Regions from separate parts of the Aerococcus tenax genome, predicted to be linked through region 3. Evidence: predicted binding sites of a transcription regulator. Region 3 holds the regulator's gene; each other region holds the start of a gene.

Region 1 (8,190 bases), 930 kb from region 3:
TACAATGGCACGTCTAATTCATCAGCAGCAGCATGAGCAGCAGCAAGAGAAACACCTAAGATAGCATTAGCCCCTAATTTACCTTTGTTCTTGGTACCGTCTAAAGCGATCATTGCTTCATCAATACCTACTTGGTCAGTAACTTCCATACCAACAATAGCTTCAGCAATCACTGTATTAACATTTTCAACAGCTTTTAGAACGCCCTTACCTTCATAACGGTCTTTGTCGCCATCACGAAGTTCAACCGCTTCATGTTCACCAGTTGAAGCACCAGAAGGTACTAAACCACGGCCAAATGCACCTAATTCGGTATATAATTCCACTTCAACGGTTGGGTTACCACGGGAGTCCAAAATTTCACGAGCATGGATGTTAGTAATTAATGACATAGATTTTATCTCCTTTTATCTAATTAATTTTATATCTATTTGATGAATTATTCTGCAGCATTAACTAAAGCAAGAAAATCGTCGACTTGAAGACTAGCTCCCCCTACTAGGGCGCCATCAATATTTTCTTGAGCTAAGATATCTTTTACATTAGCAGGTTTCACTGAACCACCGTAGAGGACACGAACAGCGTCACTAGCTTCTTGACCAGCAACTTCAAAAACAACGTCACGGATATGGCCACAAATTTCTTCAGCGTCTTCTGGAGAGGCGGTTTTACCGGTACCAATTGCCCAGATAGGTTCATAAGCAATGACACTCTTAGCAATTTCTTCTTGGCTAAGTTCTTTTAAGGCTGCCTTGATTTGTCCAGTGATCCATTCTTTGGCAATACCTTCTTCACGTTGCTCTAAGGTTTCACCGCAACAAATAATTGGGGTCATACCATTATCGAAGATTGCTGTAGCTTTCTTAGCAACATCTTCATCGCTTTCGTTAAATAATTCCCGACGTTCAGAGTGACCGATAACCACGTAGCTCGCTCCTAGATCAGCTAAAGCTAAAGGTGAAATTTCTCCAGTGAAAGCCCCACTATTTTCATAGTAGCAGTTTTGAGCACCAACTTTAATGTTAGTGCCTTGACTTTCAGAGAGTAAGCTTTGAACGTATAAAGCTGGTGGGCAAACCAAAACTTCAGCCTTTTCGTTACCACTTAATTTAGCTTTCAAGTCTTCAATAAAAGCTTTTGCTTCACTAGCGGTTTTATTTAATTTCCAGTTTCCGGCAATTAAAACTTGTCTCACTTTGTTCATCCTTCCTTATTTTTCACTTAACGCTTCAACACCTGGTAGAGGATTACCTTCTAAGAATTGTAAAGAAGCTCCCCCACCGGTAGAAATGTGTGAGAATTTTTCTGCAAAGCCTGAATTCTTAGCAGCTGATGCAGAATCTCCACCACCAACAATAGTAATGGCATCGTCAAGGTCAGCAACCGCTTTACATACGGCATTGGTACCAACGGCAAATTTTTCCATTTCAAAGACACCCATAGGGCCATTCCATACGACCGTCTTGGCATCTTCTAATTGTTTAGCGAATAATTCATTGGTCTTAGGACCGGAATCTAATCCTTCCCAACCTTCAGGAATGGCATCAGCAGCCACTACTTGCGTATTAGCGTCATTTGAAAAGTCATCGGCAACGACAACATCTACTGGCAGGTAAAGTTTGTCACCAGCTTTTTCCATAATTTCTTTAGCTAATGAAACACGGTCTTCTTCTAACAAGGAGTTACCCACTTCATAACCCTTTGCTTTTAAGAAGGTATAAGCCATCCCCCCACCAATAAGCACTTTATCGGCCTTATTAAGTAAGGATTCGATCACGGCAATTTTATCGGAAACTTTAGCCCCACCTAAGATAGCAACAAAAGGTCGCTTAGGATTATTGACTGCATCCCCTAAGAAGTTTAATTCCTTTTCCATCAAGAAGCCAGCTACCGCATGGTCAACATTAGCAGAAATACCAACATTAGATGCATGGGCACGGTGAGCGGTCCCAAAGGCATCGTTAACAAAAATACCGTCGCCTAATGAAGCCCAGTATTTACCTAATTCAGGATCGTTACCGGATTCTTTCTTGCCATCAACATCTTCAAAACGGGTATTTTCAAAGAGTAAAACTTCCCCGTCATTTAATTGGTCAATGGCTTCTTCTAACTCTTGTCCCCGAGTAGCAGGAACAAAGACTACTTTTTGCCCTAGGAGTTCTTCTAAGTGTTTAGCGACTGGAGCAAGGGACTTGTCTTTTTTGTCTTCTTCACTTTTGACTTTGCCTAAGTGAGAAAATAAGATCAATTTTCCGCCTTGTTCAATCACATATTTAATCGTTGGTAGGGCTTGGACCATACGATTATCATCGGTAATTTCTCCATCCTTCATAGGGACATTGAAGTCAACCCGCATTAAAATCTTTTTACCTTGGACATTAACATCTTTTACTGTTTCTTTTGCCATATTCATTTCTCCTTTTTCTATCACTTAGAAAAAAGGCAGGGAGCGTCTGACTCCCCGCCTTTACATGGATAGACGCTTTTATTAAACGTTAGCGTTTATTATAACTTAGCGAAGTATTCTAAGGTACGTACTAATTGTGAAGTATATGACATTTCGTTGTCATACCATGCAGCAGTCTTCACTAATTGCTTACCGTCAACGTCCATAACTTTAGTTAAGGTTGCATCGAATAAGGAACCATAAGTCATACCTACAATATCTGAAGAAACGATTTCATCTTCGTTGTAACCGAAGGATTCATTTGAAGCAGCCTTCATAGCAGCGTTAACTTCTTCAACGGTAACATTCTTTTCAAGAACGGTGAAGAATTCAGTAATAGAACCAGATTTAACAGGTACACGTTGTGCGGAACCATCTAATTTACCATTTAATTCTGGTAAAACTTGGCCAACAGCTTTTGCAGCACCGGTAGTGTTAGGAATAATGTTTTCTGCAGCGGCACGTGCACGACGGAAGTCTCCCTTACGGTGTGGAGCATCCAAGGTGTTTTGGTCCCCTGTATAAGCATGGATAGTAGACATTAAACCTTCAACAATACCAAAGCTCTTGTTTAAAGCATCTGCTAAAGGTGCTAAACAGTTAGTGGTACATGAAGCACCAGAAATAACAGTTTCATCCCCTGTTAAGATTTCGTGGTTGGTGTTGTAAACGATAGTTGGAATATCTGCTCCACCTGGTGCAGTAATAACAACTTTCTTAGCTCCACCTTTTAAGTGTAGTTCAGCTTTTTCTTTTGATGCAAAGAAACCAGTAGCTTCAAGAACAACTTCTACACCTAAGTCACCCCAAGGAATTTCAGCTGGGTCTGGATGAGACATAACTTTAACTTCTTTACCGTTTACTTTGAAGGCGTCATCTAAAACTTCAATTTCACCATTGAAACGACCATGAGTGGTGTCATATTTCAATAAGTGAGCTAACATTTTTGAGTCAGTTAAATCATTGATTGCAACTACTTCTAAACCTTCAACATCTTGGATACGACGGAAAGCTAAACGTCCGATACGTCCAAAACCATTAATACCTACTTTTACCATATTAATAATTTTCCTCCTTCGGAAATAAAATATTTTTAATGAGTTTCCTCATTTAAAACCTGATTACTTACCCCTAAATCTGTCACTAAGACAAAATTAAAGGGTGCGAGTTTTGCAAAAGCTTGAATGGCTTTTGCTTTAGCACGTCCGCCAGCAATTAGAATGGGATATTGAATATCCTTTATTTGATCTAATTGTAAACCAATACGGGGCATTTGATAAACTATTTCCCCCTCTTTGGTGTAAAAACACCCGAATGCTTCACCAATAGCTCCTTTAGCAAGGATTTTATCAATCAATTCTGATGAAAACCCCCGTCTTTGGGCCATGATTCTAGCATCGCCAACACTAAACAATAAAGCATCAGTCCGCTTTAAAATATTTAATGTTGCTTGAATGGAGGGCTCTTTTACCAATAAGTCTCTCGTTTCTTCAGTAAGAACATCAGGAACGTAGAGAGAATTAGTGGTCCCGTTTAAGCGGTGTGCGAGTTGGTCACTAATTGTATTTGCCTGAATCGCCACCGAATCGCCCATGCCACCACGGGCAGGAACAATCGTAAAATGTCGATTCTTAGTTAAGACTTTACGGTTTAAGCTCTTAGCAACCTCGAGTATTGTCGAGCCGCCTGAAACAGCCACCGTAATGTATCCTTCTGGCAAAGTATTGGCTAAATAGTTAGATAGAAAAACCCCTATTTGCGCCAAGGTACTATTTTCTTCATCAAGATTACTCTCAATAATATGTACCTCATCGATGCCTAGTTGCTTTTCTAAGCGTTGCTCCTTAGCAAATAAACTAGAATCTTCATGGAGCATTTCACGAGCAAAAGCTAAAGCTTCCTCACCCTTAGCGGTGATAACCATTCCATTTCTAGTGGAATCTAGTAACCCTTCTTTTTTAAGGATATTTGTTTCACGCCGGAGTGGTCGCTCAGTCATGTCTAACTTCTTCGCCAAAATTTGGCGACCAATAGGTTGAAAGCGTAAGACCATTTGTAAAATTTGCATCCTTTTTTTAAAGAGGTCTTCCAATTCAGGAACCACTTTAAGGATTCTACTGTAAACGGCTTTCATGACATTCAACTTTCTATTGCATGGACTTTTATTGTCCGTCATGCCTTTTTTTGACCAACATAGTGCAAAAAAATTTGAGCAGTTCTATCTGCTATTCATTTTTCTACACTAGTAGTATAACAAGAATATCATGCAGCCGCAAGCATTTTGCAGTGAAAATCCAAATTTTATAAAAACCGAGTGTACTTACTTAAGCTACACTCGGTAATCATTCTGTATATATCTTGTAAGGCTTTAAGATATTATTCTTGACCTTTTAGTCCTTGGTTAGAAGCCATGATTTCATCAATGATGCCATAGTCCTTAGCTTCTTTGGCAGTCATCCAGTAATCACGGTCCATATCTTTTTCTACTTTATCGATATCTTGACCAGAACGTTCAGCAATAATTTCTTTTAAGGTTTGCTTGGTTTGTAAGATATGACGGGCTGAGATTTCAATTTCAGTGGCTTGACCTTGAACGCCACCTAAAGGTTGGTGAATAAGCACTTCAGAATGCGGTAAGGCATAGCGTTTCCCTTTTGTGCCGCCAATTAATAGGATTGAGCCCATAGAAGCTGCTAAACCAGTAACTATGGTGACAACATCGGCATTAACAAATTGCATGGTGTCATAAATTGCCATCCCGGCAGTCACTGATCCCCCTGGACTATTAATGTAAATATAAATATCTTTATCGTTATCTTGAGCATCTAAGAAAAGTAATTGGGCAATAACACTGTTTGCCATATCATCATTAACTTCTCCACTGAGCATAATAATACGGTCTTTCAATAAGCGTGAATAAATATCATAAGCGCGTTCGCCACGAGGTGATTGTTCAATCACTGTAGGTACTAAATTCATTTAATTTCCTCCTTTTTCAACTTCCTAATCATTATAACCTTAATAGTCAATATAGGTCAATAGATAAACTTATCGCTCCTTTGACTGAGAAAATTGATGATAATTTGACATTACTGCCTTTCAGACAGTATTAGGCTAGATTTTTTACTAGCCTTCATCTGATTTTGCAAGTGAGGCTATTATAGTAAGAAATCATCGATAACAGCAATACTTTTTTTCGAGAAAGTTCTTAACAAAACTATGCTATTTGTGCTATAATATATTTATTGCTTGCGCCTATAGTGTAATGGATATCACGTAAGATTCCGGTTCTTGAGATGGGGGTTCGATTCCCTCTAGGCGCGTAATAACGTAATAAGGGGTTTCCCCCTTATAAAACTTAGTTTATAACAGCAATTAAAAGAGCAAGGCTATCAAGGAGGGCCTTGCTCTTTTAATTTGTAAGACACGTATTAGGATGCAACAAGATATATGAATTGCTAATTTGGTCCCTTAGAAGCAGATTAAGCAATTTTTTCTAAATATCTCCCAAACCCGAGTTCGCCAAGCAACTTGATCATTTAAGCATAACTAAAAGAAAATGACCTATCACCTAACTAAGGGAATCCTTAGCTAGGGATAGGTCTTTTTTAATTATTTTTGGCTTTCCCAAATTGGAATACTTGAGCCATTACTTTTTTCATCAATAATTTTAGCGACTTCAGGGGTTTGGTAGTACTTCACAATCTTCTTATAAGTTTCATTATCCTTATTCTTTTCATCAACAGCAATGACATTCCAATAAGGTTTAGAACTATCGGTCGCCTTTTCTAAATAAATGGAGTCTTTAGTTGGAACAAATCCTGCGTCGGCAGCCATATCATTATTGATGCAAGAAATCGTTACATCATTTAAGGCACTAGCTGTTTGGTTAGAGTCTAAGGTAATGAATTCCAGATTTTTTGGATTTTCAGTGATATCCTCAACGGTTGGCATGAGCCCTTTATCTGGGTTTAACTTAATTAGTCCTGCTTCTTGAAGCAATAACAGTGCCCGACTTTCATTAGAGACATCATTAGGCACAGCTACCTTGTCACCCTCTTTGACTTGATCGATACTTTCAATCTTATTGGAGAAGACTCCCATTGGGTTAAGGGTGGTATATCCAATCGTGGTGTTGTGGTAACCAGATTCTTCATTCATATTGTCCATATAAATTTCAGTTAAGGCAGCATGCATATCAATTTCATTATGCTCTAAGGCTTCAATGGGCATCCGATAATCAGTAAATTTTACCAATTCAAGGTCAATGCCTTCCTTTTCCTTCAATTCATCCTTTAAGTAGTCCCATTCATCATTTTTCTCACCAACGACCCCTACTTTTACCGTTTTATTACTATCAGTATTGCCTGATTGACAAGCCACTAAGGTAAAAGCAGCTAATAGGGTCATCAATCGTAAAATCCATTTCTTCATTGCAATTCCTCCTACTATTTTACTCATAATGAGCTGACCCTTATATTCTACTAATTAAAGCTTGTTATGACAATGTTCTTAGCCTTATTTAAAAGTATTCATCAATGATCTATAACAACTATCATAAGAATATAAAAAAGCTGCACATTCCGTGCAGCGACTTAAAGATTCTTAAATATAACTGAGTTGAGTTGTGTAAAAAAGTTATTAAGAAGGTAAGAATCTTCAATAGATAAAAGTATATCATAGATGAAAACTAGCGCCAACCAGTCTTATAACAAATTAAGCATTTCATAAAAAAAGTCCCTGTGCTAGGACACAAGGACTCATTTAAATTATTCAGCTTTTTGAGTTTTATCGCTCGATTTAGCGCGACTTAAAGAGACATTAAGGAGTAGGCCACCGATAAGTCCGCCGATTAACCATGCAAGTAAGTACATTAGACCATTAGTTACCCCACCAGCTAAGACTGCAAATACACCACCGTGAGGAACATAGGATACACAACCAAAGAACATACTTAAGGCTCCAGCAATTCCTGAACCAAGGGCTAGTGGTGGAATCACATGTAGTGGATCTTTAGCAGCGAAAGGAATCGCACCTTCAGTAATGAAGGCAGCCCCCATGACATAGTTAACATAAGCACTATTACGTTCATCTTCAGTCCATAGACTCTTCTTTAAGGTAGCAGAGATACCAATGGCTAATGGTGGCACCATACCACCACACATTACGGCTGCCATCACGTTAGATCCTGCACCAGCTGATGCGGTGACTAAAGCAGTACCAGTAACATAGGCGGCTTTATTAATCGGACCCCCCATATCGATAGACATCATCGCTCCAACCACAAAACCTAAGATAATGGTCATGGAAGGTGGAATACTATTGATAAGGCTCATTAAGCCGTTCATCACTGCGCCCATTGGTCCATTGATCACAAAGAGCATCAAGAAGCCCATAATCAATACCCCAAGGACTGGGTATAGGAAGATCGATTTCATCCCGTTTAAGGATTTAGGTAGCCAGGCAAATAGTTTTTCTAATAGCCAAACAATACCGCCGGCTAAGAAACCAGCAACCAAGGCGCCAAGGAAACCAGAAGAAACCGAATTTTCAAAAATTCCAACCCCAGTAAAGGCAGCAAATTTACTTGGTTCCGCACAGATACCACCGATAACCCCGATAACTAAACCGATACGGTCTGCCATGGAATGACCGATAAAACCAGCCAACATAGGTAGCATCATGGCAAAGGATAAGTTACCTACTGTATTTAAGGCTTGCGCAATTTGGTTGTAATCATCAGC
Region 2 (8,190 bases), 1.0 Mb from region 3:
GCTACAGAAAAAGCCTGGACAATCTCCAGGCTGTTTGTTAGTCAAATTATTGAATGAGGTCATAAATCTCCATAGCGGCTAGGTCGATATCATCAAATTGAAAAGTTTGATCTACCCCATGCTCGATTAATAGAAAGCTTTCACTTTCACGATCATAGCGCACCATGCATCGTTCCTCGCCCTCTTTTTCAAATCGTCTCACTTCAATATCTGATCCCTCTTCAAGCATGGCCTCAAGTCGAGAAATAATCGCTTTTAGTTGTGAAGCTTGCATTTTCTGTCCCCTTTCATTACTCTTGTTTCATTTTAACAAAAAGTCATGAAATGAAAAGGAAAAATTATTGAAAGGGCCAGATATTTTCGGAAATTTTCTCAAAAAAGCTAGTATCGTCATCTTCCATCTGACTTTCTTGCTTTCTTATTAAAGAAGTATACAAGGCATAGACCCGTTCATAGAAAGTCTGGGCAGAAATTTCCTGCTCTAAACGCTTAAAGGCTTGGCAATTCTCAGAAGCTGATCCTGCTAAGGAAAGTACTGCCTGGCTGAACTGGTCAACCTGGTCAAGTAATTTACCAATCGAAGCTGTCCGGTTTAAGTTAAGTAAATAGTCATTCTTCATAGCCACAATGGGCAAATGATTGCCAATGGCCTCGATAAAAGTAATTCCCTGGGTCTCAGTCACGGATAAATTCACATAAATATCAGCGATTTGATAATAGCCATTAATTTCTTCATGGGGAACCATCCCAGTAAAAATAACTGCATGACTTATCTTGAGTTCTTGGCTAAGGGACATTAGGTGGTCTTTTTCCGGTCCATCACCGACTATCAGTAGTCGAGCCTGGGGGATAAGTTCCAGAAGCTTGGCCATCTGTTGAATTAAACTATCTAAATTCTTCTCTTGGGCAATTCGGTTAACCGTGATAAGAACCAGCTGGTCATCCGCAAGCCCCAGCTCATCCTTTAATTGTTGGCGGTCTGCCTTAGCTAATTGCTTTGTGAAACGGACACCGGACGGTATGACTTCAATCGGGCGCTCAACACCGTATTCCTGTAACACTTGGCGGATCATTTGACTAGGAGCAATAACCGTATTGGCTAATTGACAAAAATAACGGGTATAGGACTTAACCGCCGCCTTAGGCACTAAGTGACCATTTAAGATATAATGCAGGTAATTTTCATACCAGGTGTGATAAGTATGCACAATTGGTAAACGCAAACGGTGGGCCACCATGACGCCAAAAATCCCCATGGTAAACTCGGTATGGGTATGGATGATATCTAAATCTAATTCTTTGGCCTTCTTATAAATCGGTCGCAAAGTTGTCACCGCCACCCGACGTTCTTTAAAAAAGAGAAAGGGAATGGATTCGTACCTAAATATTCCTTCTTCCGCTTGATCCTCTTTCACCTTAGGATCTGTCGTGGTGAAAATATAAACTTGGTGGCCGGCCTTGGTCAATTCTTCTTTTAAGGTCTGAATTGAGCTAGCCACCCCACTAGTTTGTGGAAAATAAGTATCCGTAAAAAAGCCGATCTTCATTTTCCTCTCCCCTCATAATCATCTACTATTAAGCTGTGCAAAGTACTTTTATTTTAGCACAGGTCAGAGTGAATACCAATCCAAGAAAAAAGTGCTGGTATGATTGAATCACTCTCCTTCACTGAAGGCAGTATTCATTACCAGCACTTAATCAGTTTATTCTTTTTAGTCTAACTTAGAAACATAGTCATGAACCATTTCGGCCACTTCTTCTGAACTGGTCTTTTCATTCATGGCTTTGTGAGCTAATTCTTCACACTCCTTAGAATCTAAGCGAGCCATTAAGGAACGCGATTTAAGAATTGAAGTTGCGCTCATAGAGAATTCATCTAAGCCCATACCAACAAGTAGTGGGATAGCAGTTTGGTCACCAGCTACTTCCCCACACATACCGGTCCATTTACCTTCTTTGTGACTAGCTTGAATCACATAGTTAATCAGGCGTAGCACGGCTGGATTATATGGTTGGTAGAGGTAAGAGATATTATTATTCATCCGGTCAGCAGCCATGGTGTATTGGATCAAGTCGTTGGTACCAATACTAAAGAAGTCAACTTCCTTGGCAAATTGATCAGCTAAAACAGCGGCTGCTGGGATTTCAATCATAATCCCCACTTGAATATTGTCAGCGACTTCAACGCCCTCGTCAATTAATTTTTGACGTTCTTCCTCATATAGGGCTTTGGCTTGACGCCATTCTTCTAAAGTGGCTACCATTGGGAACATAATGCTTAATTTTCCATAAGCGGAAGCACGTAGAAGTGCCCGTAATTGGGTCCGGAACATATCCGTTTCTCTTAAGCAAATCCGGATAGCACGGTAACCCAAGAAAGGATTTAGCTCTTCAGGTAAGGGTAAATAAGGGAGTTTCTTATCTCCACCAATATCCATAGTCCGAATAACCACATTCTTACCATTAAGAGATTCTAAAACTTCCTTATAAGCTTCAAATTGTTCTTCTTCAGTTGGGAAGTGGTCTGAATCCATATAGAGGAATTCTGTCCGATAAAGTCCCACACCTTCAGCCCCATTTTCATGGACACCGGGTAAGTCTTTAGGTGAACCGATATTGGCAACAATTTCAAATTGTTTGCCATCTTTGGTTAGAGAATCCGCATCTTTAAGGCTTTCCCATTCAAGTTTTTGTTTTTGATAAGCCTTAGCTTTGTCCTTATAGCTATCAACAGTGGCTTGGTCTGGATTAATTAAAACTTCTCCTTCAAAACCGTCGACAATGACTAAGTCACCATCACTAACCGCTTCAGAAGCAGAAGTGGTCCCAACAACAGCGGCAACTTCTAAGCTACGTGCCATAATTGCCGAGTGGGATGTCCGTCCACCAATATCAGTAACAAATCCTTTAACATATTTGTTTAATTGTGCGGTATCACTCGGAGTTAAATCAGGAGCAATAACAATTGCATCCTCATCAATTAAACTCAAGTTAGGAATTTTGGCGCCGATTAAATGTGCGATGAGGCGGTCGGTAACATCTTTAATATCCGCTGCACGTTCTTGCATATATGGGTTATCTTCCATGGCTTTAAAGATAGCAATAAAGCCATCAGCCGTTTGGCGCACAGCAGTTTGAGCATCAAGATTTTCATCTTTGACTTTTTGTTGGTAAGTCGCAATCATTTCTGGGTCATCTAGCATTTGTAAATGCGCATCAAAAACGCCTGCTTCTTCTTCAGATAGACGTTCTTGCGCAATCACTTTAATCTTAGCGATCTCAATGCGACTATCGTCAATAGCCTTAGTTAAGCGGTCAATTTCCGCATCAGCATCTTCTACTTTTCCTTCTTCAAAGGATAAGTCAGGTTGTTCCAAAAGAAAGGCCTTAGCAATGGCGTAACCATCACTAGCCCCAATTCCTTTCAACTTTTCCATGTTATTCTGACAACCCTTCACTTTTCATGGTTTCTTGGATAGCTGCCATTGCTTCTTCTTCATCTTCACCTTCAACAGAGATGGTTACATCTGCACCTTGGCCTACTCCTAAGGACATTACACCCATGATGGATTTCAAGTTAACAGATTTACCTTTATATTCTAAGTTAATATCAGATTTAAATTTGCTTGCAGTTTGCACAAGTAAGGTTGCTGGACGAGCATGGATACCAGTTTCTGCAGTAATATTAAAGTCTTGAGTTTTCATTATTATAATCTCCTTTTTTAAATCTACGTAATTTGACGACTTTCCCAACTATCGCTTAAAGAAAAGAAAACCGTTACATTAATAATGTACCATTTTTTAGGCATGGTGACAACTACTTAATTAAATTCTCCTTGGCTTTAACATGGGAAAACAAGCTTTATGACTTGAATGTCAAACATGGTCAATGTATAATAACAATTGAAGGTCAATGTTTATCAAAAAGGTATTTTTACAATATATGTATATTAAAAATATTGGCCAATTTCTTAAGAAAGGAGCGTGGCACTATTGAAATGCCAACGTTGTAACCAACGCGAAGCTGCCATTCATATGTATGCGAATATTAATGGACAAAGGCAGGCCATTAACCTTTGCCAACCTTGTTATGCAGAGATAATTCGCAACCAATCTCAAACTGGAAAAAGCAATAATGACAATAATTCATGGGGAAACCTCTATGAGCTACTCAGACAAATGCAAGATAAAGGCCCCCATAATGCTAACGGCCAAGAGCCTCCACACCATCCTAATGATGGCAAAGGAAATAGCTTGTTGGCTAATTATGGAACCAACATGACTGAATTGGCTCGCCAAGGCAAGTACGACCCGGTAATTGGCCGTGACCAAGAAATAAATCGGGTAATCGAAATTCTCAACCGTCGAACCAAAAATAATCCTGTCCTCATCGGAGAAGCTGGTGTAGGTAAGACGGCAGTTGTGGAAGGTTTAGCCCAAAAAATAGTGGCTAAAGAAGTTCCTGAAAAGCTACAAAACAAGGAAGTTATTAGTTTAGATGTGGCCTCCTTAGTCCAAGGTACTGGCGTTCGGGGCCAATTTGAAGAAAAAATGCAAGCCCTGATTAAAGAAGTCAGCTCCAATCAATCAATCATTCTATTTATTGACGAAATCCATGAAATTGTGGGGGCAGGAACAGCCGATAATTCATCAATGGATGCTGGCAACATCTTAAAACCTGCCCTGGCCCGGGGCGAAATGCAATTAGTCGGAGCAACAACCCTAAATGAATTCCGTCGTATCGAAAAAGATGGCGCACTGGCTCGCCGTTTACAACCGGTTCAAGTGGATGAGCCTTCGGTGGAAGAAGCCATCACTATTATCAAGGGTTTAGCCGACCAATACCAAAAATTTCACCATGTTCACTTTACTGACCAAGCCTTAGAAGCAACGGTTACCCTGTCTAATCGTTATATCCAAGACCGGCAATTACCTGATAAGGCCATCGATCTGCTTGATGAAGCGGGCTCCAAGAAAAACTTAACCATTCCCTTCTTGGATAAGGAGGCCTTAGAAGATCAGATTCAAGAATTAGAAAAATTAAAGGAAATGGCTACCGATGCTGAAGACTATGAGAAGGCGGCCTATTACCGCGACCAATTAAAGAAATATAAGGATATGGCCGCTAATAATGAAGCTGTTGTTGAACAAGTCCCAACGATCACCGTCGAAGACATCGAAGAATTAGTGGAATCTAAAACTGGTATCCCCGTTGGCCAGTTACAAGACCAAGAACAAAGCAATTTATTGCAACTTGAGGATGAACTCAAGGAGACAATTATCGGCCAAGATCCTGCTGTCGAAAAAGTATCAGCAGCAATCCGCCGTAACCGTGTGGGCTTCCACCCAGGTAATAAACCCATTGCTTCCTTCCTATTTGTGGGACCAACGGGTGTCGGCAAGACAGAATTAGCCCGTCAGCTTGCTAAGCAACTCTTTGGTAGTGAAGAAGCAATGATCCGCTTTGACATGTCTGAATACATGGAAAAACACAGTGTTTCTAAGATGATCGGTTCACCACCCGGCTATGTCGGCTATGACGAAGCTGGCCAATTAACTGAACAAGTCAGACGGCAACCTTATTCTCTCATTCTCTTAGATGAAGTAGAAAAGGCCCACCCTGATGTCCTCAACCTCTTCCTACAAATCATGGAAGACGGTCGACTTACCGATGCACAAGGTCGAACGGTTTCCTTTAAAGATACCCTTATCATCATGACTTCCAATGCCGGAACGGGTAACGTTGAAGCTAGCGTCGGTTTTGCCGCTAGTCAACAAGGAAAAAACCAATCTGTCTTGGACCAATTGGATAATTACTTTAAACCTGAATTCATGAACCGCTTTGACGGCATCATCGAATTTCAACCGCTGACCAAGGAAGAATTAATTCAAATTGTCGACCACATGCTCACCAACATGAACAAATTACTCAAGGGACAAAAAATCAGCATTGCCATTGACGACCAAGTGAAAGAAGCTATTGTTGAACTAGGCTATGACCCCAAACTGGGTGCCCGCCCATTAAGACGGGTCATCCAAGAACAAATTGAAAACCAAGTCGCGGACCTATACTTAAAAGATCCAAGTGTTTCCTATGTCCACTTTACCGTGGATGATTCTGGCAACATTGTTGTTAATGAGAGTGAAAACAGCCAGGCTCTTGAAGAAACAGAAGTTGATTAATCAAATAAATCATTTTTAAAAGGAGTTGGGGTAAATCCCAACTCCTTTTTGCCTGCCTAATGAATAGGATATTTTTTTAAGTACTAATCCATCAAAGGTTTATACCATTAGCCGCGTGAATAATTAGGAGCTTCCTTAGTGATTTGAACATCATGGGGATGGGATTCCACTAGGCCAGCCGAACTGATGCGGACAAATTGACCATTTTGACGTAAGTCTTCCACATTGTGAGCACCGCAATAGCCCATACCTGACCGTAAGCCGCCCACCATTTGATAAACGATAGCACTAACAGGCCCTTTATAGGAAACTCGGCCTTCGATACCTTCGGGCACCAATTTATTGGCTTCATTCACTTCACCTTGGAAGTAACGGTCGGCCGACCCTTTTTTCATGGCAGCCATACTCCCCATGCCGCGGTAAGTCTTGAAGCGTCTGCCTTGGTAAATTTCCATTTCACCCGGAGCTTCATCAGTACCCGCTAGCATAGATCCTAGCATGACTGCGTGACCACCAGCTGCCAGGGCTTTCACGATGTCTCCAGAATACTTGATGCCCCCATCGGCAATAATGGTTTTACCAAATTCATTAGCTACTTGAGCCGCATCGTAAATGGCGGTTAATTGGGGCATCCCTACCCCAGCGACCACCCGGGTAGTACAAATGGAACCAGGTCCAATCCCTACCTTAACCACGTCCACGCCTGCTTCAAAAAGCGCTCTCGTTCCTTCAGCAGTGGCTACATTACCAGCAATAATAGTGAGATGAGGATAGGATTGACGGACTTCTTTGATCTTATTCAAGACGCCTTGAGAATGACCATGAGCCGTATCAATCACAATAGCATCGACCTCTGCTTCAGCTAAAGCTTGAACCCGACGGAAGGTATCAGAAGTCACTCCCACAGCCGCAGCGCACAATAAACGGCCACTGTCATCCTTAGCCGCATCGGGATAATTTCTTACATTAGCTAAATCCTTAAAAGTAATCAAACCGGACAGATTTCCCGCTTCATCGACTAGGGGAAGCTTTTCAATCCGGTAACTTTGTAAAATTTCTTCAGCCGCTTCTAAACTGGTCCCGACAGGCGCGGTGACTAAATTATCCTTAGTCATATAGTCAGCAATTTTTCGCGAGCTATCAGTAACAAACCGTTTATCACGGTTAGTAATAATCCCCACTAACTTATGGGAGCTTTGACTTTCCACAATAGGAACACCAGAAATGTGGTAAAGGCTCATTAATTCTTCAGCTTCTCTAACGGTACTATCAGGATAAAGATAAAAAGGATTAGTAATCACACCACTTTCTGAGCGTTTAACCTTTCTGACTTCCCCCGCCTGGTCATCAATGGTCATATTTTTATGGATGACACCCATACCGCCTGAACGTGCCAGGGCGATGGCCATTTCTGACTCAGTCACAGTATCCATACTTGCCGAGAGTATCGGAACGTTTAAGCGTATATTATCAGCTAATTGAACACTGACATTGACCTGGTCAGGAACAATATCGCTCGCTTGGGGTATCAATAATACATCATCAAATGTTAGTCCTTCTTTAACAAATTTATTTTCCCATTGATTCATGAAGCCAAAACTCCTTTTTTTGATATTTTATATTGATCCCTAATATAGCACAAGTAAAGGCAAAAATACATACATTTTTGGTAAATCTTGATTAAAATATACGTTTTATAAGCAATTTATTGGGAAATAAACCCCCTTTTTACCAAAATAGACTATTTTTGGTAAAAAGGGGGAAATTAGTGAATTAACTAGCTATAAATGTTCAACTTATAAAAACTGACAGGTCTATAGGTAGCCTATTGGGGCTGCTTTTGCCTTATTGCTCACTTGTTCGTTTCCTATAGCAAGGATTCCAATTCCACATCAGGATATTTTTGTTGGAACCAATTTTCAGCAAATTGATTTTCAAAAAGAAAGACAGGTTGGTCGAAGCGGTCTTTGCAGAGCAAGTTACGACTCGATGACATGGAAGGATCCA
Region 3 (8,190 bases):
CGGCCGCCACTTCCGGTATAAAGCTTGATAACTCATCATGGCCTCCCTTCCTTCATTCTCAACCATTATAACCAAATCCCCCCTAGATATCCACGGATGAGATAAAATAGTTCCCGCTCAGATAAGTAGTCAAAGCCAGTTTTTTTAGGCAAGCTTCTAGGGATTAGGGGCAAATTCTTAGTCATTTTTTTGAAAATAAAAAAGTTGGAACTTCTGTCCCAACCTTGAATAAGTGCATAACGTACAACACAAGACAAGCAATGCTTATAGCTGCTTCCTTCCGGATCTGACTCGGTTCACATCCTTGCCTTTGTCGTACGGTCTTTCGACAAAGTATATACTAGCATGTTTTCGACTAAGTTGTCAAACTCTAAGGTCTGGGTTTACGGGAAGCGGCTTTACGACGCTTACGCAGGGCCTTAAAAAAACTTTTTAGGAGTTGACTGCATTCCTCTTCCCTTAGACCACTGACTAAGTCAACTTGGTGGTTGAGCCTAGGATCTTGGACCAAGTTCATCAAGGATCCACACGTTCCCGCCTTAGGATCACTGGCCCCAAAGTAGAGGCAGCGAATCCGACTCAGGACAATGGCCCCACTGCACATGCTACAAGGCTCTAAAGTGACATAGAGGTCAACATCATTCAAGCGCCAATTATTTAAGTAGCGGTTGGCCTGACGGATGGCCTGCATTTCGGCATGGTCTGTGGCATCTTGACTTTGTTCCCGTAAGTTATAGCCCCGTCCAATCACCTGGCCCTGGTAGACAGCTACTGCACCAATCGGCACTTCATCTAATTCCTGGGCCTTCTTGGCCTGGTCAATGGCCGCCTGCATAAAGTCATCTGCCCGCTCATCCATGGCTCACCCTCCTTTCTCTTTCCTTTCCCTTGATTATAAGCAATATTTATCGACAAGGGCAAGCAAATAATATCAATATGCATTCGTTCTGCTTTTAAAATTTAGTCGTTAAAAAGCCATGGCACCGGTTCGGACCAAGGTTCCTCACCTAGCGAGCTTCATGGCTAAGGCCTAACTTTCAAAGCGCCACTACTGCTCTAAACTATCTTTCCCAAATATATAATAACTTTCAATAAACTAAAAAGTCCTCCAACCTTTCAAAAGATCAAAGAGGACTTCAATTAAGATTATTTTGCACCGAGTAATTGTTCTTTGGTATGAACTAGACTGGTTAAGAATTGGTTGTAAGGGGTTGGTACATTGAGTTTCTTACCCTTTTTAGCCACGGCTCCATTGATATAATCGATTTCAGTCAGGCGCTTATTGGTGATCAAGTCTTGGTACATGGATGGGAAGTGGCCACCAATAGTTTCGCGGTTGAAGCATTCGCCCACGTGTTCAATCATTTCATCCAGGTCCATTTCCACACCCTCTGCATTCGCCACGTCAACCACTTCTTTGACTAATTGATTAATGAGGTCGTGGGAAGCTTGGGCGTCTCCCAAGTCAGCCATATTACATTCTAAAATTGTACAGAGGCCGTTCATAGTTGCATTAACGCAAACCTTCTTGTAGATCAGGTAGAAAATTTCTTTTTCATAAACCCCATTCAGACCCACTTCATCGAGTAAAGCCACGATGTCTTTAGCAGCAGCTGCCGCCTCTTCGCTTTTACCCAGGTTAAGGAGATTAACATAGCCATTACCGAATAATTTCGGACGGCCAGGGCCTTCTAAACCAGCGGTCCACATGGTGTTTCCTAAGACAATTTGTTCATCATCAAAATATTTACGGAGGATATCATCATAACCAATCCCGTTCATCAGACATAAAACCTTAGTTTGGTCTGTTACAATGGAGCGAGTTGCTTGGATAGCATCCTCCAATTGCATGGCCTTGGTAAAGACAATCAGTAAGTCTGCCTTCAAGTCCGGATCAAAGTCATCAATTGGATAAATATCAATGTCCACTTGGACCTCTTCTCCGTTATAGTTGGCACGGATACCGTGTTCACGAATGGCTTCAATATTTTTATCCCACCCGTCGAGTAAGGTAACATCTTTGCCGGCTTTTTTTAACATTAACCCAAAACGGGAACCCATACCACCGGCACCTAATATAACAATTTTCATCGTTTTTCCTCCTTCACTGTTTGTCAAATGCAATGTGTTAAAAATTACTTTTATCTATTGTAGCACGGATCGAGCCATTTATAAAAAGCTTTTATTAATAATAAAAATTTTTATGAAATACTCATCATGAATAAAATTAACCCCCTAACAAAAAAGCGGGATGACCGCGTCATCACCGCTTTAAGTAAAGGATTCGCTTTTTAGCTCTTTAAGGCTCTAACTGGTGAGCCTTTAGGCAAAACGTTCTACCCATTCAGGTAAATCCAATTGATCAACTTGTTTTGCTAGACGTTTTCCTTGCTTTTGAGCCTTGTTAGAAACATCGTCCCAAGCCTTGCTTAGGGTTTGATTTTGGTCTTCTTCGTACATTGCTAAGGCAACAACGGCTGTAATCGCAGCAGCTGTTCCTAAACCAATTAACACTAATTTTGTTGTCTTGTCCATAGTAACCCTCCTCTTTTTTAGCTTGTCTTTATCATACACTAAAAGCGATATAAAGTCTTCTTTGGACTATCCTAGGGACAGACTTTCCTCGACTTTGTCCAGGTCAGCCTGGCTTTCACTGCCGTCGCCATGTTTAGTACGGATGTAGAAAGTCCCTTGGCGGCTGCCTACTTGAAGGCTGTCCCCAGCTTGGACCTTTCCTTCAATCAAGAGGTCACTCAGAGCATCTTCAATTTGACGTTGGATGAGGCGGCGAACTGGTCGGGCGCCCATTTCTGGGTCATAACCGTCCTTAGCCAATTGCTTAATGGCCCCATTGGTAAAGCGCAAGGTCAAGCCTTGTTCTTCCACTTGTTGGCTAATTTGGTCGGTAAATTTGCGGACAATATCTTTCAAGTTGTCTTGACTTAGAGCATGGAAGACAATCACTTCATCCACCCGGTTAAGAAACTCCGGTCTAAAGGTCTTCTTCAAAGCTTCCAAGATCCGCTTCTTCATGGTTTGATAGTCCTTTTGTTGGTTATCTTGGCCAAAGCCGACCAGTTTTTCATCCCGTAATTCAGTGGCCCCAATATTAGAGGTCATGATGACTACCGTATTTCTAAAGTCCACCATCCGACCCTTACTATCGGTGATATAACCATCATCAAGGACTTGAAGTAAGAGGTCAAAGACATCGGGATGGGCCTTTTCAATTTCATCGAAGAGGACAATGGAATAAGGATGTTGACGGATTTTCTCAGTCAATTGTCCCCCTTCTTCATAGCCAATATAACCTGGTGCTGAACCGATCATCCGGCTGGAAGAATATTTCTCCATGTATTCGGACATATCTAGACGAATCAGGGCCTCTTCCGAACCAAAAAGGGTTTCGGCTAAGGTCTTGGCTAATTCGGTTTTCCCGACCCCGGTTGGGCCCAGGAACATAAAGGAACCGATGGGACGATTTCTTTGGCCTAGGCCGCTGCGTGAGCGTTTAATAGCCCGGGCCACTGCATTGACCGCTTCATCCTGTCCCTTGACCCGGTCATGGAGGCGGTCTTCCAAGTGGATCAAGCGTTCATTGTCACTTTGACTCAGTTCTTGGACTGGGATACCGGTCCAGGAATGGATCAAGTTTTGCACGTCATGACTGGTCAAGCTTAAGTCGTAGCTGTCTTGATTGTCCTGGTCGCCTTCTTTCTCTTCCAAACGGCTAAGTTTTCTGACTAATTCAGCTTGTTGGGCATGGACCGCGGCCGCCTTTTGAAAGGCCTGGTTACGGACATGGTATTCTTTTTCTTGGTTGAGGCGCTTCAATTCCTGTTCGATTTGGTATTTTTTCCGGCGGCCACTATTGGCTACTGGATTGTCCAGCCGCTTGGTCGCTGCGGCCTCGTCCATGACATCAATAGCCTTGTCTGGTAAGAAGCGGTCCGACAGGTAACGAGAGCTTAGACGGACACAGGCTTCAATGCTTTCATCAGGAATGGCCACTTGGTGGTGTTTTTCATAGGCGGGCCGGATCCCTTTCAAGATTTCTTCAGTTTCCGCTAGGCTAGGTTCTTCGACTAAAATCTTAGCAAATCGTCTTTCCAAGGCGGCATCTTTTTCGATGTATTTTTGATATTCGTTGAGGGTAGTAGCCCCGATCAGTTGGACCTGTCCCCGGCTTAGGGCAGGTTTTAGGAGGTTTGAGGCATCAATGGCCCCTTCAGCTCCCCCAGCCCCTATAATGGTATGGATTTCATCGATAAAGAGAATAATATTGCCTTGGTCTTCAATTTCTTCAATTAAATGCTTCATGCGGTCTTCAAATTCTCCGCGGTACTTGGTCCCAGCCACTAAAGAGCCGATATCTAGGACCATGAGTCGTTTATCCAGCATGTTTTCTGGGACTTGCTGTTGGCTCATTTGGATGGCTAAGGCTTCGACAATGGCAGTCTTACCGACCCCAGGTTCACCAACCAAGACCGGGTTATTCTTGGTCCGACGGCTTAAGACCTGCATGAGCCGGCGCATTTCTTGCTGGCGGCCGATCACTGGGTCCAACTTGCCGTCCTTAGCGGCTTGGGTCAGGTCCTTAGCAATACTGTCCAAGGTTGGGGTCTTGCTTTTGCTTGGCTTACCCAACGGTTTTTTGGTCCGGTTTCTGACCGGTTCTTTTTGTCCCAGCATCTGATAGACATCACTACGCAAACGATTAACATCTATATCGAGATTTTTCAGCAGGCGGTTGGCCAGGGTTTCCTCATTAATTAGGGCCAGTAGTAAGTGTTCCGTGCCAATTAAGGAAGCTTGCATAGACTTGGCCAAGTCTTTGGCTTGGTTTAAAACCTCTTGCATGCGTGGGGAAAACTGCACATAGTCTTCCTGGCTCTTGGCTGAATCACTGGTCCCGTAGCCGGTCACAAATTCAATCTCTTCGCGAAGACTCTCATAACTTGGCAAGTAGTCGCTTAAGACGGCATGAGCAACACCTTCACTTTCGCGGTATAAGCCCAAAAGCATATGCTCGCTACCAATGGCTGGATGACGGAAGTATTCAGCTTCTTCTTTGGCAAATCCAATCGCGGTCTTGGCTTTTTCAGTATAGATGTCTTTCATAGTTGTCTCCTTTTCTAATTACCGGAGTAATTAGTGATATTTCAAATGTTCTAGCATGTTCCTAAGTATCACTGCGCGGACACGGTCCGGGGATTTGAAATTAGACATGACTTGCTTGTCAATGGCTGAGTGCATGATAGCCGCCTCGCTCTCGCTAAGCAGTTCATTCTTCATCAAATTGGTGAGAATCGATACAGCATCGCGCAAGGAAATGTCGTTCCCTACTAGGCTAATCATATTATCAATATAGTCCGCATCATCGATAATATTCAATTTCATAATTCTGATATAGCCACCACCACCCCGCTTACTTTCGACTTGATAGCCTTGCTTGGGGGTAAATCGCGTATTAATCACATAATTAATCTGTGAAGGCACGCACTCAAAGCGGTCAGCAATTTCACTCCGTCTGATTTCGACCCGTTCAGTATCTTGAAGCACCTCTTTGAGATAGGCTTCAATAATATCTGACATATTCCGGTTGCTCATGTCCTCACCTCCTTCACTAATTATTGACTAACTTTGACTAATATACTTTAATAATAAGCAAAAAAAGGGATGAGGTCAACTATTTAATTCACTAATAGCGACCTCATCAGGCTTTGACCTAGTTATGCTGGCTACTTTCTCTTTGGATAAAGTGGTCAGGATCGTAAACCGTGTCAATGGTTATATGATTTATATTATATTTTGCCACTAAGGAGCGGATTTTTTGTTTGAGGTCTTCTTGTTCATCAGCGGTTAAGCGACAAGTCAGGACGGTGACACTGGCCATATGTTGCTCTCCATCAGTTGACCAGATATGTAAGTGGGACAAACCATCAATATCATCATCTAAGGCTAAGATTTGTTGACCAATGACTTGGGGGTCGATGCCTTCAGGAACCGCTTGGAGGAAAATTTTAGAAATGTTCAGAAAACGTGGGAAACTTTGGCTGATAATCCAAACCGCAGTCAGAATCGACAAGAGTGGGTCAAGGAAATACCAATTGGTAAAGCGTAAAACCACTGAAAGAATCAGGATGGCTACCCAGCCGAGGACATCTTCTAGGAGGTGGAGGTTGAGTAATTGTTCATTGGCTGACTGACCCTTATGCATCATCCAAGAGCAGTAACCATTAACTACCACTGCGAAAATGGCTACCCAGAACATTCCCGTCACGTGAACCGGTTCAGGATTAAAGAGCTTAGGAATCGAAGTAATCAAAATAAAGGCCGATCCGAATAATAGAAAGACTGCCGTAATCAGCCCCCCTAATAAAGAAAAGCGGCGGTAACCGTAGGAATAGCGGTTATCAGCTTCACGGTCAGAAATCTTTTCAAAGAACCAGGCAATAGCAATGGCTAGAACGTCGCCCGAGTCGTGGACCGCATCAGATAGGATGGCCGCACTGTTTAAGGTCCAACCAAAGAAGGCCTCAAAGACCGTAAAGAAGGCATTTAAGATGAGAACTATGCGCATCTTCTTGGCCGTTTCCTGGGTATTCTTAAAACGAAGTTGTTTGGCCTTATCTAATTCCAACTCTGCTGGGTCAAGGGCGACCAGGGAGAACTGTTCAAAGGCTAAAAAGCGACGTAGGTAAAGTAATTCTTCCTGGCGGTGCAAACGGACAATATCCTTGTCCAATTCAATAGCAAAGCCCTTGTCCTGGTTAAGGTCTTGGATTTGATGGGCCAGCCAATCATATTGGCTTTGGCTTTCGATACCGACAATCCTGTAAAGTGTTTCCATGTTTTCACTCTCCTTATAATACCCTATCATATCATCATTTTCTTCCAGCACAAACAATAACTACCCTTGTAGTCCCAAGATTTTAAGTAAATTTAATTAATCGTTAAATAAAGTAGATCCCTATAAAACTAAAGCCAACAAAGTGAAAAACTCCCCTAAATAAAAAAGACCCTGCCTTCACTAAGAGACAGGGTTAAGCATCTAGCGCAAGACAAAGCGCTTAGGACCGATAAATTTCAACAAGAGATAGCCTAAAATAATATAGGCAATGATAAAGAGGTAAATTCCTAAAATCACCCGTGGCCCAATCGATTCAGCATTCATATAGAGCAGGTAAGGAATAAAGATGCTCAAGGACCGGATAATATTATAGAGGGGGCTCTTGCTTTCCAAGTTAGCGGTAAAGGGTTGGAGCCAGTAATATAAGTAGAGGTAATGGACGGTAAAGAAGACCATCACAACTACTTGACTAAGAAGTAAAATCCCCAATGGCAGTAAGCGTTGCCCGCCTAACTGGAAGTAGACCAGACTGGACCCTAACATTAAAACCAATAAGGTAGGTAAATTATAACGGAAACAGCGTTTAAAGCGAATCACCATGGCCTCCGCTAAGAGGTCGGGATTGCGGTAATAATTGTTGTGCATCAAGTAGCGGTCCATATTGAAAAAGCAAAAACGGGTAAAGGATTCTCCAATATTCAAGAAAAGGCAGGCATAGATCACCATCACCACCAAGTAGGTCTGGTAGGCTTTTTCCAAGTCGGCCTGGCTGATCTCTAGGTCACCATGGAAGAAGAATTGGTAAACAAAGATTCCTCCACTGATTAAGGCAAAGAGGCCAAGAACGATCAGAAAGATAATCCGGCGTTGCTTGTTCAAGCGGTGGCCCAGTCGGTCAAAGAAGATGGCATTGATATAAGTTATCCCCTTTAAGTGGTCATAGTGGTCGGAAGTAGCGGAGACTTTGATATCTTCTGCTTCCACCTTGACATTGGCGGACTGGGCATTAGTCACGGCCTGGTTAATGTTTCGGATGCTGTTATGGTTGATGCTTGACCGGGCCAGGGCCTGGTACTTATCAGATTTGGCTAGCCAATGAGCCCCGATCCCTGCCATGACCACTCCAGCGACCGCCGTAAGAGGATGGAAGAGCCAGTTAATCGGTAAGTGGAAGCTAGCAGCTTCTTCCATCAGCGACAAGCCCACAAACAGTCCCCCAGAAACAAAAATCATAGCAATCATCACGATGGTAAAGGGCCGGTTAGGGACTTGGTGCTTGGGATTGACTAGCTTCAGGTAGAGGGCTTGGGCTAAGAGTCGTAAGCCGAGGAAAAAAA

The links. Region 3 encodes CtsR, which represses protease genes until heat stress. Its sites were predicted from a motif close to TTGGTCAAAAAAGGTCAAANA; they were not measured.
Region 1: clpP (ATP-dependent Clp endopeptidase proteolytic subunit ClpP) is a predicted target of CtsR. The motif match lies at 5,468-5,488, and genes of this name have one in related genera.
Region 2: DBT50_RS02835 (ATP-dependent Clp protease ATP-binding subunit) is a predicted target of CtsR. The motif match lies at 3,873-3,893, and genes of this name have one in related genera.

What each region holds. Positions count from the first base shown of each region.
Region 1 is NZ_CP127382.2:756,097-764,286, reverse strand. It holds gene eno (phosphopyruvate hydratase) at 1-392, opposite strand, end outside; gene tpiA (triose-phosphate isomerase) at 440-1,195, opposite strand; gene DBT50_RS03615 (phosphoglycerate kinase) at 1,211-2,407, opposite strand; gene gap (type I glyceraldehyde-3-phosphate dehydrogenase) at 2,506-3,504, opposite strand; gene DBT50_RS03605 (sugar-binding transcriptional regulator) at 3,540-4,580, opposite strand; gene clpP (ATP-dependent Clp endopeptidase proteolytic subunit ClpP) at 4,823-5,425, opposite strand; tRNA gene DBT50_RS03595 (tRNA-Arg) at 5,698-5,769, shown strand; gene DBT50_RS03590 (MetQ/NlpA family ABC transporter substrate-binding protein) at 6,059-6,880, opposite strand; gene DBT50_RS03585 (PTS fructose transporter subunit IIABC) at 7,216-8,190, opposite strand, start outside.
Region 2 is NZ_CP127382.2:627,334-635,523, reverse strand. It holds gene DBT50_RS02855 (YkuJ family protein) at 47-274, opposite strand; gene DBT50_RS02850 (glycosyltransferase) at 339-1,547, opposite strand; gene ptsP (phosphoenolpyruvate--protein phosphotransferase) at 1,713-3,437, opposite strand; gene DBT50_RS02840 (phosphocarrier protein HPr) at 3,439-3,705, opposite strand; gene DBT50_RS02835 (ATP-dependent Clp protease ATP-binding subunit) at 3,994-6,183, shown strand; gene guaB (IMP dehydrogenase) at 6,291-7,772, opposite strand; gene DBT50_RS02825 (peptide chain release factor 3) at 8,051-8,190, opposite strand, start outside.
Region 3 is NZ_CP127382.2:1,684,250-1,692,439, forward strand. It holds gene dnaX (DNA polymerase III subunit gamma/tau) at 1-66, opposite strand, end outside; RNA gene ffs (signal recognition particle sRNA small type) at 236-322, opposite strand; gene tadA (tRNA adenosine(34) deaminase TadA) at 371-859, opposite strand; gene DBT50_RS07895 (2-dehydropantoate 2-reductase) at 1,147-2,091, opposite strand; gene DBT50_RS07900 (hypothetical protein) at 2,323-2,535, opposite strand; gene DBT50_RS07905 (ATP-dependent Clp protease ATP-binding subunit) at 2,602-5,121, opposite strand; gene DBT50_RS07910 (CtsR family transcriptional regulator) at 5,152-5,610, opposite strand; gene DBT50_RS07915 (cation diffusion facilitator family transporter) at 5,729-6,853, opposite strand; gene DBT50_RS07920 (hypothetical protein) at 7,055-8,190, opposite strand, start outside.